Regions from separate parts of the Nocardia sp. 2TAF39 genome, predicted to be linked through region 2. Evidence: predicted binding sites of a transcription regulator. Region 2 holds the regulator's gene; each other region holds the start of a gene.
What was found. The regulator LexA, encoded in region 2, represses DNA repair genes until DNA is damaged. The targets are predictions, from matches to a motif close to CGAACANNTGTTCG.
Positions count from the first base shown of each region.

Region 1: AB4Z47_RS20870 (SAV_6107 family HEPN domain-containing protein) is a predicted target of LexA. The motif match lies at 2,591-2,604, and genes of this name have one in related genera.
Region 3: AB4Z47_RS02490 (alpha-ketoglutarate-dependent dioxygenase AlkB) is a predicted target of LexA. The motif match lies at 1,489-1,502, and genes of this name have one in related genera.

Region 1 covers NZ_JBFRFQ010000035.1:24,828-29,729, reverse strand. Annotated here, with positions in the region: gene rsmH (16S rRNA (cytosine(1402)-N(4))-methyltransferase RsmH) at 1-480, opposite strand, end outside; gene mraZ (division/cell wall cluster transcriptional repressor MraZ) at 665-1,096, opposite strand; gene AB4Z47_RS20875 (DUF3040 domain-containing protein) at 1,516-1,941, opposite strand; gene AB4Z47_RS20870 (SAV_6107 family HEPN domain-containing protein) at 2,067-2,507, opposite strand; gene AB4Z47_RS20865 (GNAT family N-acetyltransferase) at 2,677-3,288, shown strand; partial or broken gene AB4Z47_RS20860 (NAD(P)-binding protein) at 3,296-3,460, shown strand; partial or broken gene AB4Z47_RS20855 (phytoene desaturase family protein) at 3,488-3,814, shown strand; gene AB4Z47_RS20850 (carotenoid biosynthesis protein) at 3,901-4,704, shown strand; gene AB4Z47_RS20845 (LppM family (lipo)protein) at 4,820-4,902, shown strand, end outside.
Region 2 covers NZ_JBFRFQ010000002.1:7,289-12,190, reverse strand. Annotated here, with positions in the region: gene nrdR (transcriptional regulator NrdR) at 1-451, opposite strand, end outside; gene AB4Z47_RS01535 (hypothetical protein) at 661-813, opposite strand; gene AB4Z47_RS01530 (hypothetical protein) at 1,077-1,538, opposite strand; gene lexA (transcriptional repressor LexA) at 1,816-2,544, shown strand; gene AB4Z47_RS01520 (ArnT family glycosyltransferase) at 2,680-4,701, shown strand.
Region 3 covers NZ_JBFRFQ010000002.1:212,102-217,003, forward strand. Annotated here, with positions in the region: gene AB4Z47_RS02485 (HD domain-containing protein) at 74-787, opposite strand; gene AB4Z47_RS02490 (alpha-ketoglutarate-dependent dioxygenase AlkB) at 841-1,467, opposite strand; gene pyrR (bifunctional pyr operon transcriptional regulator/uracil phosphoribosyltransferase PyrR) at 1,658-2,290, shown strand; gene AB4Z47_RS02500 (aspartate carbamoyltransferase catalytic subunit) at 2,377-3,336, shown strand; gene AB4Z47_RS02505 (dihydroorotase) at 3,348-4,658, shown strand; gene AB4Z47_RS02510 (PH-like domain-containing protein) at 4,890-4,902, shown strand, end outside.

The sequences.
Region 1 (4,902 bases), on a different contig from region 2:
CCGGGCCAGGTCGCCGTGGCTGTAGGTGTTGAGCACGTCGGCGGCGGTGTGACCGGTCGTCGGGTCCATCCGCATGTCCAGCGGCGCGTCGACGGAGTAAGCGAAGCCGCGGTCGGTCTCATCGAGTTGCATGGACGAGACGCCCAGATCCATCAGGATCGCCGAGACCGAGCCGGTGGTCGGCAGCCCCGCCTGAGTCAGCGCGTCGGCAATGCCGTCATAGCGGGTGTGCACCAACGTGACTCGATCCGCGAACGGCTCGAGCCGCTCTCCCGCCAGCTTCAGCGCAGTGGTGTCGCGGTCCAGTCCGACCAGGTGGATGTTCGGGTAGGTGTGTAGGAAATGCTCGGCGTGGCCGCCGAGACCCAGGGTTGCGTCGACATAGACCGCACCCGACTCGCGCAAGGCAGGACCGAGCAGCGCGTCGGCCCGCTCGAGCAGAACCGGAACATGGCGGGGGCCGTGCTGTTCACGGTTCACCTCGACCTCCCGGAGTCCTGCCTCGCGTCGTCGCGCACCGCACACGGGTCGCCTTGATACACAGTGCTTTTGATACGGATACGAATGCCCCGTGGTCTCTGACCGAACCTCGGCACCTGGCGTCGGGGAAGTACGTCAGGGTCCGCGCCCGGGCAGAGACCGCGCGGCACTCGCTCGCTCAGGGCTAGAAGATTCCGCCCAGCGACTCGTCTCTGGCTTGCGAGAAGTCCTCCTCGTGCTCGGCGAGGTAGGACTCCCACGCCTGCTTGTCCCATATCTCCAGGAAATCGACCGAGCCGATCACCACGCAGTCCCGTTGCAGGTTGGCGTAGCGACGATGGTCGGCCGACAACACGATCCGACCCTGCGCGTCCGGACGTTGCTCGTCCGTTCCGGCCGCGAGCGCCCGGACGAACGCGCGTGCCTGCGGATTGCTTCGAGACGCGGCCGCGGCCCGCCGGGCGAGCGCGGTGAACTCTTCCTTGGGGTACACGGCAAGGCTGTGGTCCTGACCCTTCGTGACCATCAACCCTCCCGCCAGATCGTCTCGAAACTTCGCAGGCAACGTGAGTCGCCCCTTGTCGTCCAAGCGCGGTGTGTAGGTACCGAGAAACATCTCGATACCTCCCTAGTCGATCACCTCGCTGGTCGGCCCTTTCAGTAACTGCGCGCTCCACATTACCCCACTTTCCCCCACTTTCAATCGAAACATGCGGTGATCTGGCTCCCGACCCAGATGATTCCGCAGGTCATCCCAGCTATCACTGGGGTGGAGAACTTCTTGCGAGTTCTGCCGACACGCGCAGGCCCCCTGACTAAACCTCCGAAAACACCCAGCAAACCCTCTCGTGCAGCCCTGCCCAACCGGTGCGTGGGGCGTTGTGGGGATGGGGGTGGGGAGGTGTGGGGAGCCTCGGAACTCCCCCGCGCGAAGATCATCTGAGCGACACCCGTCAACAGGCGTGAGACGGCGACGCCGCACCATCTCGGTGCGGCGTCGCCGTCTGTGCTGCCGATATCAGGTCACGGGGCGAGCTATTCCTGCTCGAACCGCCGCCGGAACCGGTCTTCCATACGCTCGGAAAAACCACCGGACTTGCGCTGGCGCCCGCGTCCGCTCGATCCGCCGCCCGGGCCACCGGAGGCGGCATCGCCGCCCGACCGGTCGTTCTTGGCGGTGCTCTTGGAGCTGCCGAGCAGCAGGAGCACGCCCGCACCGAACATGACGATGAAACCGATCAGGCTGATGATCGGGAAGCCGCCGGGCTTCACGGGTGCTGCGATGCCGGCGACCAGAAGAAATAGGCCGAGGACGAACAACGCCGCGGCCTGGAGTCTGCGACGACTCGAGGTCGAACGAAGCCGCCCACCGCGGACGGACGAGGCGAACTTTGGATCCTCAGCATAGAGAGCGCTCTCGATCTGTTCGAGCATGCGCTGCTCGTGCTCGGAGAGTGGCACGGTACCTCCCCCGGCACTAGGACGTGGCTGTCGCCTCCGGGTAGGCGACAGATAGCCGACCTTGGCGGCTATCTGTCACCAATGATACGAGTTAGATCAGGGCCGTACCACCTACTCGCCGATAACTAAGCGGTCATGCCGCCGGTCCATCCCGGCGCGGGTCGCAACCTGACCGAGGCGGACAGCAGATCTTCCACATCATGGAGGAATGCGCCCACCCGCGAAGAGAACTCATCGGCCTCGAGATCGTCGACATCCCGGTCCAGCCCCGCCTCCAGCGCAGCGCGGATCTCCGAGCGCGAACTGAAGTAGTCCGACCACATCACGAACTCGGGCGCGGCGCGCTGCATGAGCACCCATGCGTTCCGCGAGCGCGCCCGGGGCGCGGCGTCAGCGCCCGTGAGCGCGAGCACCGCGCCCGCACCGCGCAACGCGGCCAGGTAGGCGGTGCGGAACCGTTCGCGCGGATCCCGCTCCCCCGCCGCCTGCATGAGCAAACCGTCCGCCCGCTGCAGCAGCTTGCCGGCCCGGCCGGGCTGCCCCGGATTTTCCACTCGACCAGACATCAGCCGTCCCTCCACAATCGCGCACCGCAGCCCGTACTTACGCTGAGGCGGCGTGCCACACCGCTTTCCAGCACCGCGCGGACCGAACAGGTATTCGAACGTTTGAATTGAGCTTGAATATAGAGACGCCCACCGACAAACTTCCGCGCCTGCGCGGCCGACGAGAGCCATGACCGCCGTCAAGCCCAATCACACCCCCGCACCCGCCGTCGTCGACCTCTCGGTCAGGGACTTGCGCTCCCGGCTGCACGACGCGCTGGCGGTCTATGTCGCGGCGATGGACTATCCCCGCGGCACCGAGCACCATCGCGCGCCGATGTGGACCGAGCACACCACCCGGCCCGGTTGGCAGGCGGTGGCCGCCGTGGTGCCCGACGACTCCGGTCACATCGATCTGCGCTCCGCCCCCATCGTGGCGATCGCCTACGGCTACCGCGGCGCCGCCCACCAGTGGTGGCACCAGCAGGTACACAGCGGGATGCGCCGCTCCGGCTGGCCGGAACACTCCGCGCGAGAACTGCTCTCGGACTATTTCGAGCTCACCGAACTGCATGTGCATCCGTCCGCGCAAGGCCTCGGCATCGGTGCCACGCTGCTCGAACGGCTGCTGAGCGGCCGGACCGAGCGCGCGGTGCTGCTGTCGACGCCGGAGGTCGATCGCGAGGACAACCGCGCCTGGCGGCTCTACCGCAGGCAGGGATTCACCGACGTGGTGCGGAATTTCGTGTTCGCAGGCGATAATCGGCCGTTCGCGATCCTCGGCAGGAGACTGCCGCTGTGAGGGTCACGTGACGGTAGTCGTCGTCGGCTCAGGCCACAATGCCCTCGTCGCCGCGTGCTATCTGGCACGCGCCGGGCATGCGGTCGAGGTACTCGAACGCGACGAGGTGCTCGGCAGCGCCGTGTCGACGGTGGAACGGTTCGTCGGCCATCGAGTCGATCGAGGTTCCTCGGCGCACATCATGATCCGGCACACCGGGATCATCGCCGAAGTCGACTCGTACGCACCCGGTTTCGCCGACTCGGTGCTACACCGGCACGTGCAGACACCGGTGGATCTCGAGCGCGAGCTGGGACTGATCGGCGGCAACGTCATGCACGTGGAGATGTCGCTGGACCAGATGATGCTGTGGCGACCGCTGCCCGAGCTGTCCGGACAGCGGGTACCCGGTGCCCCCGGGCTGTATCCGACCGGCGCGTCCACCCATCCGGGTGGCGGCGTCTCCGGTGCGAGTGGCCGCACAGCTGCCGCCTGCGCCCTCCGTGACCCGCGCCGCCACCGATTCTCCCGGTGGCGCGGGCGTTGACGAACCCGGCCGATCCGCCGCCGGCGACTGGGCGCCCCGGGGTGGCCGAGCCGTCGCTCGAACACACGGCGGAGACCACCGGGACCATCCCCGACCACCCGCTCGGACCTCGTTCGGCGCGCTTTCTGTTGCCGCTGGCCTGTGCCGCGCTGACGGTCTGCGCGCAGATCGGCTACCCGCTGACCTCCGGCGACGCGCGTGACCGGATCACGGTTGTGATCGTGCTGCTCTCCGCGGGAACTGCGCTGGCCCATGCCACGGCAATCCGGGGAATTCGCTACGCCGTCGGGTTCTCAGTGCTCGTATCCGGGCTCGGACTGCTGGCCGAAGTGGTCGGCACGGCGACGGGGGCGCCCTTCGGTTGTTACGAGTACGCGGTCGACCGGCTCGGTCCCGCGCAGCTCGGGGTGCCAGTGATCGTTGCGCTGGCCTGGACCGGCGGGGTGTACCCGGTGTGGGTGGTAGCTGGGATGGTGTCCCGGCGGACGGCGTCGCGTATCGCTCTGACCGCGGTCGGCGCGGTGGGCTGGGATCTGTTCCTCGACCCGCAAATGGTTGCCGACGCGCAGTGGACCTGGTGCGACACCGACTCGGGGCTGCCCGGGCTCGGACAGATCCCGTACACGAACTATCTGGGGTGGTTCGGCGTCGCGCTCATCATGGCCGGTCTGCTCGCGGTGTGGGAGCAAACGGCGCCCGATGCTGCCCCGGCTGGTGGCCGCGTGACCACGTTCGCCGTCCCGATCGCGATGTTTCTGTGGACATGGCTCGGGTCGGCGCTGGCACACGCGGTGTTCCTGGGCCTTCCGTATTCCGGGTGGTATGGCCTCGCCGGTATGGGTGTTCTCGGCGTCCCGCTTCTGGTTCTGTCGGCCCGGTCGCGGCGCTGACCTGACCCGATGCGCCGGCCGCGCCACGCCGACGCGCGGGTTGCGACCGTCGCGTGGCATTCGGGACATCTGGCCTGGCACGATGTCACCCGTGCAGCCGAGTCCCGTCACCACGATGCCCGATGCCCCGGTACTTCCGCAGCAGCGGACACCACGCCGCGGCGTGCGTATCGCCGCGGCCGTCCTGCTGGCGGCGTT
Region 2 (4,902 bases):
CCTCGGCGCGCGCCTGCCGCATCTCCCGGATCTCGCGTTCGAAATCGTCGGCGGAGGTGAATGATCGGTAGACCGAGGCGAACCGAAGATAGGCGACCTCATCGAGGTCGCGCAGCGGCCCCAGGATGGCCAGGCCGACCTCGTGGCTGGGCACCTCCGGGGAACCCTTGGCGCGCACCGCGTCCTCGACCTGCTGCGCGAGCAGGTTCAGCGCGTCGTCGTCGACTTCGCGGCCTTGGCAGGCGCGCCGCACGCCGCGAATGACCTTCTCGCGGCTGAACGGCTCGGTGACTCCGCTGCGCTTGACTACGGACAGGATGGCGGTCTCTACCGTGGTGAACCGCCGCCCACACTGCGGGCAGGCGCGACGGCGGCGAATGGCCGCGCCCTCGTCGGCCTCGCGCGAGTCCACCACCCGGGAGTCGGGGTGTCGGCAGTACGGGCAATGCATCCGAGAAATCCTTCGTCGATGCGTGTGCTCGCGTCCGGACCGGCCGCCGATCGTAACGATCGGTCCGGCGAGCACATGTACAGAGGTCTATACCCCGGCACCAGGTATTCCCCACTCGAATCTGGAAAAACCTGCATAACAGTTCGAGGATACCCGTCCGACTAGCCGAGTCGTCGCACACACCCACGGCTACCGGCGCGCCACCTCGATCATTCGACGATCTGCCAGTGCGCGGTCAGATCCGCGAGGAGGTCCGGCAGCCGCGGAACGAGGTGGCCGCGGGCCAGTTCGGTCCAGAACGGCTCGCCGAGGACGGCGTCGGCCAGGACCGGGTCGGTCTCCGGATCGATGTGACGTGGCACCAGGTCACCGGTGATGTATGTCCACCTCGTGTCTCGGTCGGCCCAGTCGAAGTCGGGCAGCGGGACACGCAGCGCGAGACTACGGCCCGCGACGTCGGCGCGGACCGTGGCCGGGGCGAAGACGCCGGGCGCACGGACCCTGGGACGGCGGGCTTGCCCGCGACCGTGCTCCCAGACATCGCTCGAGCAGTGTTGCCCAGATCACATTTCCAGCAGATTTTCGATCAACAATTCCGGCCACAATAGGTGGCCGATCCCACCGGTCAGCGCGGCGGTGGCGAGCCCGCGCCACCTCGGCCGTCGACCACGGCGGGCACCGACCCGCCGGACTCGCCGCCCCAGTCTCCCGCCCGCACGTGCGCCAACGCGATCAGTCCCGCCACCATGAGGGCGGTCAGCAGCGCGGTCACGGCAAGCACGGCGAACCCGACCTGCGCCCGCTCTACCCGCTCCATCGGGTGCGAGCCACGCATCCGCCGGAGCGCGGAATTCCGTGCGCTACGGCCATATACGAGCGCAGCGCCGCCAGGGCGAGCGTCGCGGGGGCACCGATCGACCGCGGAGCGATGCGCGGGCACCAACGCCCTGGCGCGCGCGCCGCCGCGCCGCGTGCGAGGACCCGTGTCGCCACCGAGATCGATCGCCGCCGCAGCGGCGGCGCGGTGATCGAACTCCACACCTGTCACATCGATCGATGTGGTGATGTCGCTGATCGCAGTACTCATCGGACAAACCTCCGTGGTGGGTGCTCCGTCGCCGTTCGAGCCGGTGTCCATATTCGAACACATGTTCCCAACGCATTCGATCAGATGTTCGAAGAATCTGTGTTCGATTTCTACCACGACGGAGTGGCAAAGTCAGCAGAAACGCCCGACATGCGTCGAACAGATGTTTGATACATCGACGCGACCGGACTAGATTCGAACTACCAAATGCATGACAGGCCATGACGACAGACGCCCAGCGGGGATCGGCCGGGCACAGCAGGAAAGGGCGGTTGCGGTGAGGCACACAGACGACACGGGTGACGAGACCGAAAGCGGCGCCGACGCGGCGAGTACCGGGGCGGATCTCACCGTGCGTCAGCGCAAAGTGCTGGAGGTGATCCGCACCTCGGTGAGCGAACGCGGCTACCCGCCGAGCATCCGGGAGATCGGTGACGCGGTCGGGCTGACGTCGACCTCCTCGGTCGCCCATCAGTTGCGCGCTCTGGAGCGCAAGGGCTACCTTCGCCGCGATCCGAATCGTCCACGCGCGGTGGACGTCAGAGGCCTGGACGAGGTGGTGCGTTCGGTGACCAGTCTGCCGGTCGCCGCGGTGGACGGCTCCGATGCCGCCGTCGACACCGACCGCCCGGTGCCCACCTTCGTGCCGGTGCTCGGGCGCATTGCCGCCGGTGGTCCGATTCTGGCGGAGCAGGCCGTCGAAGACGTCTTCCCGCTCCCCCGCGAGCTGGTCGGCGAGGGTTCGCTGTTCCTGCTGAAGGTTGTCGGCCAGTCCATGATCGACGCGGCGATCTGCGACGGCGACTGGGTGGTCGTCCGGCAGCAGAACGTCGCCGACAACGGCGACATCGTCGCCGCGATGATCGACGGCGAGGCCACGGTGAAGACGTTCAAGCGCACCGGCAAGGACGTGTGGCTGATGCCGCACAATCCGGTGTTCGAACCGATCCCCGGCAACGACGCCCAGATCCTCGGCAAGGTCGTCACGGTCATCCGCAAGATCTGACGACGGAAGGGACGGCAACCCGCGTCGGCCGCGCGGACATGTACCGCAACACACAACCGAGTTCGCCCCCACGTTCACAGCTGATTGACAGCAAGCGCGCAGGGAATCCACCAGGCCACTTGCGAGACTTCCGCAGTGACAGCGATCAGCGCCGACGCGGCCCTGCCCGATGCAACCACGACTCTCGATCCCGATCCACTCGGGCTACCGCCTGCTCGTCGGTGGGAGCGAGCGATTCTGGCGGTGCTGCTGACCGGGACGGCCGTCGCGTATCTGTGGCACATCACGGTCAACGGCATGGCCAACGGTTTCTACGCCGCGGCGGCCTGGTCCGGTGCGCGGGACTGGAAGGCACTACTGTTCGGCTCGCTGGATCCGGGCAACTTCATCACCGTCGACAAACCGCCGGTCTCGCAGTGGGTGATGGGACTGTCGGGACAGCTGTTCGGATTCAGCAGCGCGAGCATGCTGGTGCCGCAGGCGTTGATGGCCGTCGCGGCCGTGGCACTGCTGTACGCGACAATCGCCACGGCGACCAGCAGCCGGGGCGCGGGCCTGCTGGCCGGGGCGGTGCTGGCAGTGACACCGGTGGTGGCGTTGATGTTCCGGTTCAACAACCCGGACGCGGTGATGGTGCTGCTGATGACCTCGGGCGCGTACTGCACGATCAGGTCATTGCGGCGGGCGAGCGCGCGCTGGCTGATGCTGGCCGGTGTCGCGCTCGGATTCGCGTTCCTGGCGAAGATGCTCGAAGGGCTCATGGTGTTGCCCGCGCTGGCGCTCACCTACCTGATCGTGGCGCCGACCTCGGTGCGAAAACGACTGCTGCACTTGCTCGCCGCCGCGGCGGCGTTGGTCGTTTCATCCGGCTGGTACGTGCTGCTGACGATCCTGTGGCCCGCATCGTCGCGGCCGTATCTGGCCGGGTCGACGAACAACACGTTCATGGATCTGGTGCTGGGCTACAACGGATTCGCCCGCTTCCTCGGCCACAACCACCGCGGCGGCAACCGATTCGCACTACCGCCCGGGTACGAGATGCCAGGCGACTTGGGGCAGGGCCGTGGTGGGTTCGGCGGATTCGGCGGCGGGTCGGGTCCGACCCGGCTGTTCACCGGCGAGATCGGGTTCGAGATCTCCTGGCTGCTTCCCGCCGCCCTGCTCGCCTTCGTACTGGTCCTCGCATCGCGCGGGCGTGCTCCGCGCACCGACCTCCTGCGCGGGGCCGCGCTGGTCTTCGGACTGTGGCTGATCATCGACGGCATCGCATTCACCACGATGCGCGGCGGCATGCACGCTTACTACACGTTGGCCATCGGTCCCGCCGTGGCCGGGATGTTCGCGATCGGCGTCGCCGAGATGTGGCGTCGGCGCGATGAGAAATTCGGCCGAATCGGTGCTGCCGCATTGGTGCTCACCTCGGGACTGTGGGCGTTCGTGCTGCTGAGCCGCAACGCCGAATGGCTGCCGTGGTTGCGCTGGGCGCTTGCGGTGGTCTCTGTGGCGGTGGCGCTGGGCCTGATCGCCGCCGCGTTCCCGGCCGTATCGCGACGGGTGCGTGCCAGGTCGGTGTCGGTGCTGGTCGTCGTGGGTGTTCTCGCCGGGATCGGCGGATCGACGGCATACGCCGCGGCCACCCTCCCGCAGGCGCATACCGGGGGCGGGCCGACGGTCGGCCCTGCGAAGCCCGAGCGGCCGACGCCGGCGAACGATATGCGCAGCGAGGTGATGTCGTTCGTGAACGGCGACACCGAGCCGCAAGTCGCCACGCTGCTACGCAACACGACAACGACCTGGTCGGCGGCAGTGGATCGTTCCTCGGTCGCCGCATCCCTCGAGCTCGCCAGCCACACCTCGGTCATCGCGATCGGCGGCTTCACCTCCGACGACCCGGTGCCCACCCTCGATGATTTCCAGACCATGGTCCGCTCCCACCAGGTGACGTATTACCTCGCGCAGGAGGTGAAACTCCCCGACTCATGGCGCGTGCGCAACCAACCGGGCGTTCCCCCCGGCGCGGGGCAGGCGAGCGCCCCGGACAACGGGTTGTGGCGTCCGGCCGGGCACAAGGACATCGCCGACTGGGTCTCGGCGCACTACACCCCGGTGCGTCTCGGCAACGTCGCCGTCTACGACCTCACCATCCCGGCTCACTGACGGGGCCGCGACGCGCGATTGCCCTGGACAGGGATAACAGAACCCTGATGTCAGTCCATTCCCACCCTTGGATACTCACGCGACGCAGCGCATCACAGCACGGTGCGCAGCACTACCCACCCGGACTGTTGGCACCTCCAAGAATGCCGTGGGTGCAACCGCCGCCGTCCTGTCGTTTCGACGCGAGAGCTGTCACTTGCG
Region 3 (4,902 bases), 200 kb from region 2:
CGGACGTCCGAACAGGGACTGCGCCGCAGCGGAATTCGGCCGCGGGTTCGGTGATCCGGGTCGATTCCGGGGCTCAGTCCCGAGCCAGAATGGCGTCGAATCGCTCGTCCGCACGGTCGAGTTGGTTGAGGATGTGCTGCCTGACGTGGTCGGCCAAGGGCGTGTCGGGCCGGTGGACCAACTCGCGGTACACCTTGGTGAGTGGGCGATACTTGGCGGCGAGCTTGGGCATCGCGGGACCGGTCGCGTAGAGGATGCCGACGCCGTTGTCGGTGAAGTGGGAGAGCTTGATGATCCGAGCCCACGGATCGCGGTCCAGGTTTGCCACCACATGCCGGCGGTACTGGGCGTGCCGGTCGATCGAAGGGTCGGGTTCGGGATTGGTCACCGCGGCGACGAGCTCGGCCACCCGCTCGCCGAACCGCTCGGTGAGCTCGCGCAGCGCGGCCGGTGCGGCCGGGCTGGTACGGTCCGCGGCCAACTCGGCCGCGTGGTCTTCCACCGCGTCGTGCAGCAGTCCGGCCGCGACCACGTCGGGGTCGCGAACCTCGTAATGGCTGATGATCCGAATCGCCACGCGCAGCAGATGGTTGAGGTACGGCTCGCGTCCGTAGCGGTCCTCGCGGTGCAGATCGGCCGCCAGGTCGAGCGCGGCGGCGAGGCGGTCCGTGTCGGGCAGCTCGGCGATTTCCAGTAGAAGTCGGTCACGCAGCCCGGACTCGCCGTAGACCTCGCTGATCGTGTGCAGCGGCATCACGGCCAAGACCCCCGCCCCTGGATTGCTCATGCTGCCAATCTAACGTCGCCGGGTGACACGCGAGAATACGTTCGGGCAACGAACTACCGAACGCCGCGTGGCCGGAATTGGATGCTGATCCGCGGTCCGGCGGGTTTGCGTGTCTTCGGCACGGCATGCTCCCACGTCCGCTGGCACGAGCCGCCCATCACCAGCAGATCACCATGTCCCACAAGGTATTTGATGCTCGCACCGCCGCCGCGCGGCCGCAGTAGCAGCGCCCTCGGCGCCCCGATCGACACGATCGCGACCATGGTGTCGTGTGTCGCGCCCCGGCCGAAGGTGTCGCCGTGCCACGCGACGCTGTCACGCCCGTCCCGGTAGTAGCACAGCCCGGCCGTCCGGAACGGTTCGCCGAGTTCGCGCCGATAATGTTCGCTCAACACCGTGCGTGCGTCGGCCAGTGCCGGATCCGGCAGCGGTTCGTGTTCCTCGTAGAACTTCAACAGCCGGGGCACGTCGACCACTCGGTCATACATCGGCCTGCGCTCGGCTTTCCATGGCACGTTCCCGACCAGCCGGTCGAACAGTGCGTCCGCGCCGGAGAGCCATCCGGGCAGCACATCGACCCAGGCGCCGTGGTCCAGCACGTTTCTGTGGAACTCGCGCAGCGGGCCGAATTCGATCGCACCGAACCCGTCGAGCAGCGATCCCTGCAGTGGTGGCGACATGCCTTCGAGGGTATCGCTGATCGAACATATGTGCTAGTTATTGGGTGGGGTGACAGGGCGCACAGCCGTGTCCGTGGCCTGGCTCACAACGCGATATGCCTGGTGAAAGCGCGGAAGTGGGCGCTGCTAGGCTGCTTGCCGTAAGACATCCTTTAACGGACCGTCCGGTGAGGCGGGGAAGGAGGTCGGCATGGTTGTGCCCGAAGAGCGGGCCGCCAAGTCCGGCGCTGGCGAGACATCGCAGCGACACACCCCGGAGTGGGTGGAGGCGGGGCGGGAGCTGTTGTCGGCTTCCGATGTCGGCCGGACCATCGCGCGCATCGCGCACCAGATCATCGAGAAGACCGCGGTGGACGCGGGCGAGCCGAACCCGCCGCGCGTGGTGCTGATCGGCATTCCCACCCGGGGCACCACGCTGGCCGCGCGGCTCACCGACAAGATCGAGGAGTTCTCCGGCGTCCGCCCGGCCCTCGGCTCCCTCGATATCACCCTCTACCGCGACGACCTGCGCAGTCGGCCGCACCGGCCGCTGGAGCGCACCTCGGTGCCCGAGGGCGGCATCGAGGACGCGCTTGTCGTCTTGGTCGACGACGTCCTGTTCTCCGGTCGCACCGTCCGCTCCGCGCTCGACGGCCTGCGCGATCTCGGCCGCCCGCGTGGCGTGCAGCTCGCGGTGTTGATCGACCGGGGCCACCGCGAACTGCCGATCCGCGCCGACTACGTCGGCAAGAACGTGCCGACCAACCGCTCCGAGGACATCTCGGTGCTGCTCACCGAGCACGACGGTCGCGACGGCGTCTACCTGCGCCAAGAGGAGGCGTAGATGGACCGGGACCGCACGCGGATGGACCGCACGCGCGAAGCCCCGCCCCTCGTGGCCGCCCGGGTGACGGCCACGGAGGTGCGGGCGTGAGGCATCTGCTGACCGTCGCCGGCCTCGATCGCACCGCCGCGACCGAACTGCTCGACGAAGCCGAACGGTTCGAACAGGCCCTGCTCGGCCGCGAAGTGCGCAAGCTGCCCACGCTGCGCGGGCGCACCGTGATGACGGTCTTCTACGAGAACTCCACCCGCACCCGGGTCTCGTTCGAGGTTGCCGGCAAGTGGATGAGCGCGGACGTGATCAACGTCAGCGCGAGCAGTTCCTCGGTCTCCAAGGGCGAATCGCTGCGCGACACTGCGCTGACCCTGCACGCCGCGGGTGCCGACGCGCTGATCGTGCGGCATCCGGCCTCCGGCGCGGCGCACCAGATCGCGCGCTGGTTGGACGAGTGGGCGGTCTCGGAAGGACGCGCCTGCGGTCCGGCCGTCGTCAATGCGGGTGACGGCACCCACGAGCACCCCACCCAGGCACTGCTGGACGCGCTCACCCTCCGGCAGCGGCTGGGCGACATCGAGGGCAAGCGGGTCGTCATCGTCGGCGACATCCTGCACAGCCGGGTCGCCAGGTCCAACGTCTTCCTGCTGGCCACGCTCGGCGCCGAGGTAGTGCTGGTCGCGCCGCGCACACTGCTGCCGGTCGGCGTCGAGACCTGGCCTGCCCATGTTTCGCACAACTTGGACGCCGAGGTGATCGGTGCCGACGCGGTGCTGATGCTTCGGGTGCAGGCCGAGCGAATGAATGGTGGGTTCTTCCCGTCGGCCCGGGAATACTCGATCAACTACGGACTGTCCGAGCGCAGGCTGGCGCTGCTGGACGACCATGCCGTCGTGCTGCATCCCGGCCCGATGCTGCGCGGTATGGAGATCGCGTCCTCGGTCGCGGATTCTCCGAAAGCCGCTGTGCTGCAACAGGTCACAAATGGAGTGCACATGCGCATGGCTGTCCTGTTCCGCCTGCTCGTCGGGACACAGGAGGCCCTCGTATGAGTGAGCGAACGATGAACACCACAGTGCTGATCAAGGGCACGCTGCTGTACGGCGAGGGCGAGCCGGTCGACGTGCTCGTCGCCGACGGCGAGATCCGCAACATCGGCACGGATCTCGGGGTTGTGGACGCCGAGGTCATCGACGCGCGGGGACAGATCCTGCTGCCCGGCTTCGTCGACCTGCACACTCACCTGCGCGAGCCGGGCCGTGAGGACACCGAGACCATCGAGTCCGGTTCCGCCGCCGCCGCGCTCGGCGGGTACACGGCGGTATTCGCGATGGCCAACACCAACCCGGTCGCCGACTCGGTGGTCGTCACCGACCACGTGTGGCGGCGCGGCAAAGAGGTCGGCCTGGTCGACGTGTACCCGGTCGGTGCGGTCACGGTCGGGCTGGAGGGGAAGCAACTCGCCGAGATGGGCACTATGGCCGCGGGCGCGGGGGCGGTGCGCATGTTCTCCGACGACGGCCACTGCGTCTACGACCCGCTGATCATGCGCCGCGCCCTGGAGTACGCGAACTCGCTCGGCGTGCTCATCGCCCAGCATGCGGAGGAGCCGAGGCTGACCAAGGACGCCGTCGCGCACGAGGGCCCCACCGCTGCCCGGCTCGGGCTGGCGGGCTGGCCGCGCGCGGCCGAGGAGTCGATCGTCGCGCGCGATGCGCTGCTGGCTCGTGACGCGCGTGCGCGGGTGCACATCTGCCACGCCTCCACCGCGGGCACTGTCGAATTGGTGAAATGGGCCAAGTCGCAGGGCATTTCGATCACCGCCGAAGTCACCCCGCACCATTTGCTGCTGGACGACTCGCGGCTGGAGACCTACGACGCGGTGAACAAGGTCAACCCGCCGCTGCGCGAGGCCTCCGACGCTGCCGCGCTGCGGCAGGCGCTGGCCGACGGGATCATCGACTGCGTCGCCACCGACCACGCACCACACGCCGAACAGGACAAGTGCTGCGAGTTCGCCGCGGCCCGCCCCGGCATGCTGGGCTTGGAGACCGCGTTGTCGATCATCGTGCGAACCATGGTCGAGCCGGGGCTGCTGGACTGGCGCGGTGTCGCGCGAGTGATGAGCGAGCGCCCCGCCGAGGTCGTCGGCCTCGACGAGCACGGCAGGCCGCTCGAGGTCGGCGAGCCGGCCAACCTCGCGCTGGTCGACCCGAACGCCACCTGGACGGTGCGCGGTGCCGAACTCGCCAGCATCTCGAACAACACGCCGTTCGAGGCGATGACGTTCCCGGCCCGAGTGACAGCGACCCTGTTGCGGGGCCGGGTGACCGCGCGCGAAGGCAAAGCGGCGGGGAACCGTGCGGAGGCGTAGATGAGCGATCATGGCGCACTCGCTCATCGAAGCCGACCGTGTGCGGGTATCCCGCGGGACACCGCGGCGCGAGCGATGGGCCCGGAGGCGGTAGCGGAGCGTGACCACGCAGGGCACCGGGAGCGTCGCAGATCGAGTACCGCGGCGCGAGCGATGGGCCCGGAGGCGGTAGCGGAGCGTGACCACGCAGGGCACCGGGAGCGTCGCAGATCGAGTACAGGAGGTTCGTGAGTGGAAAGAACGC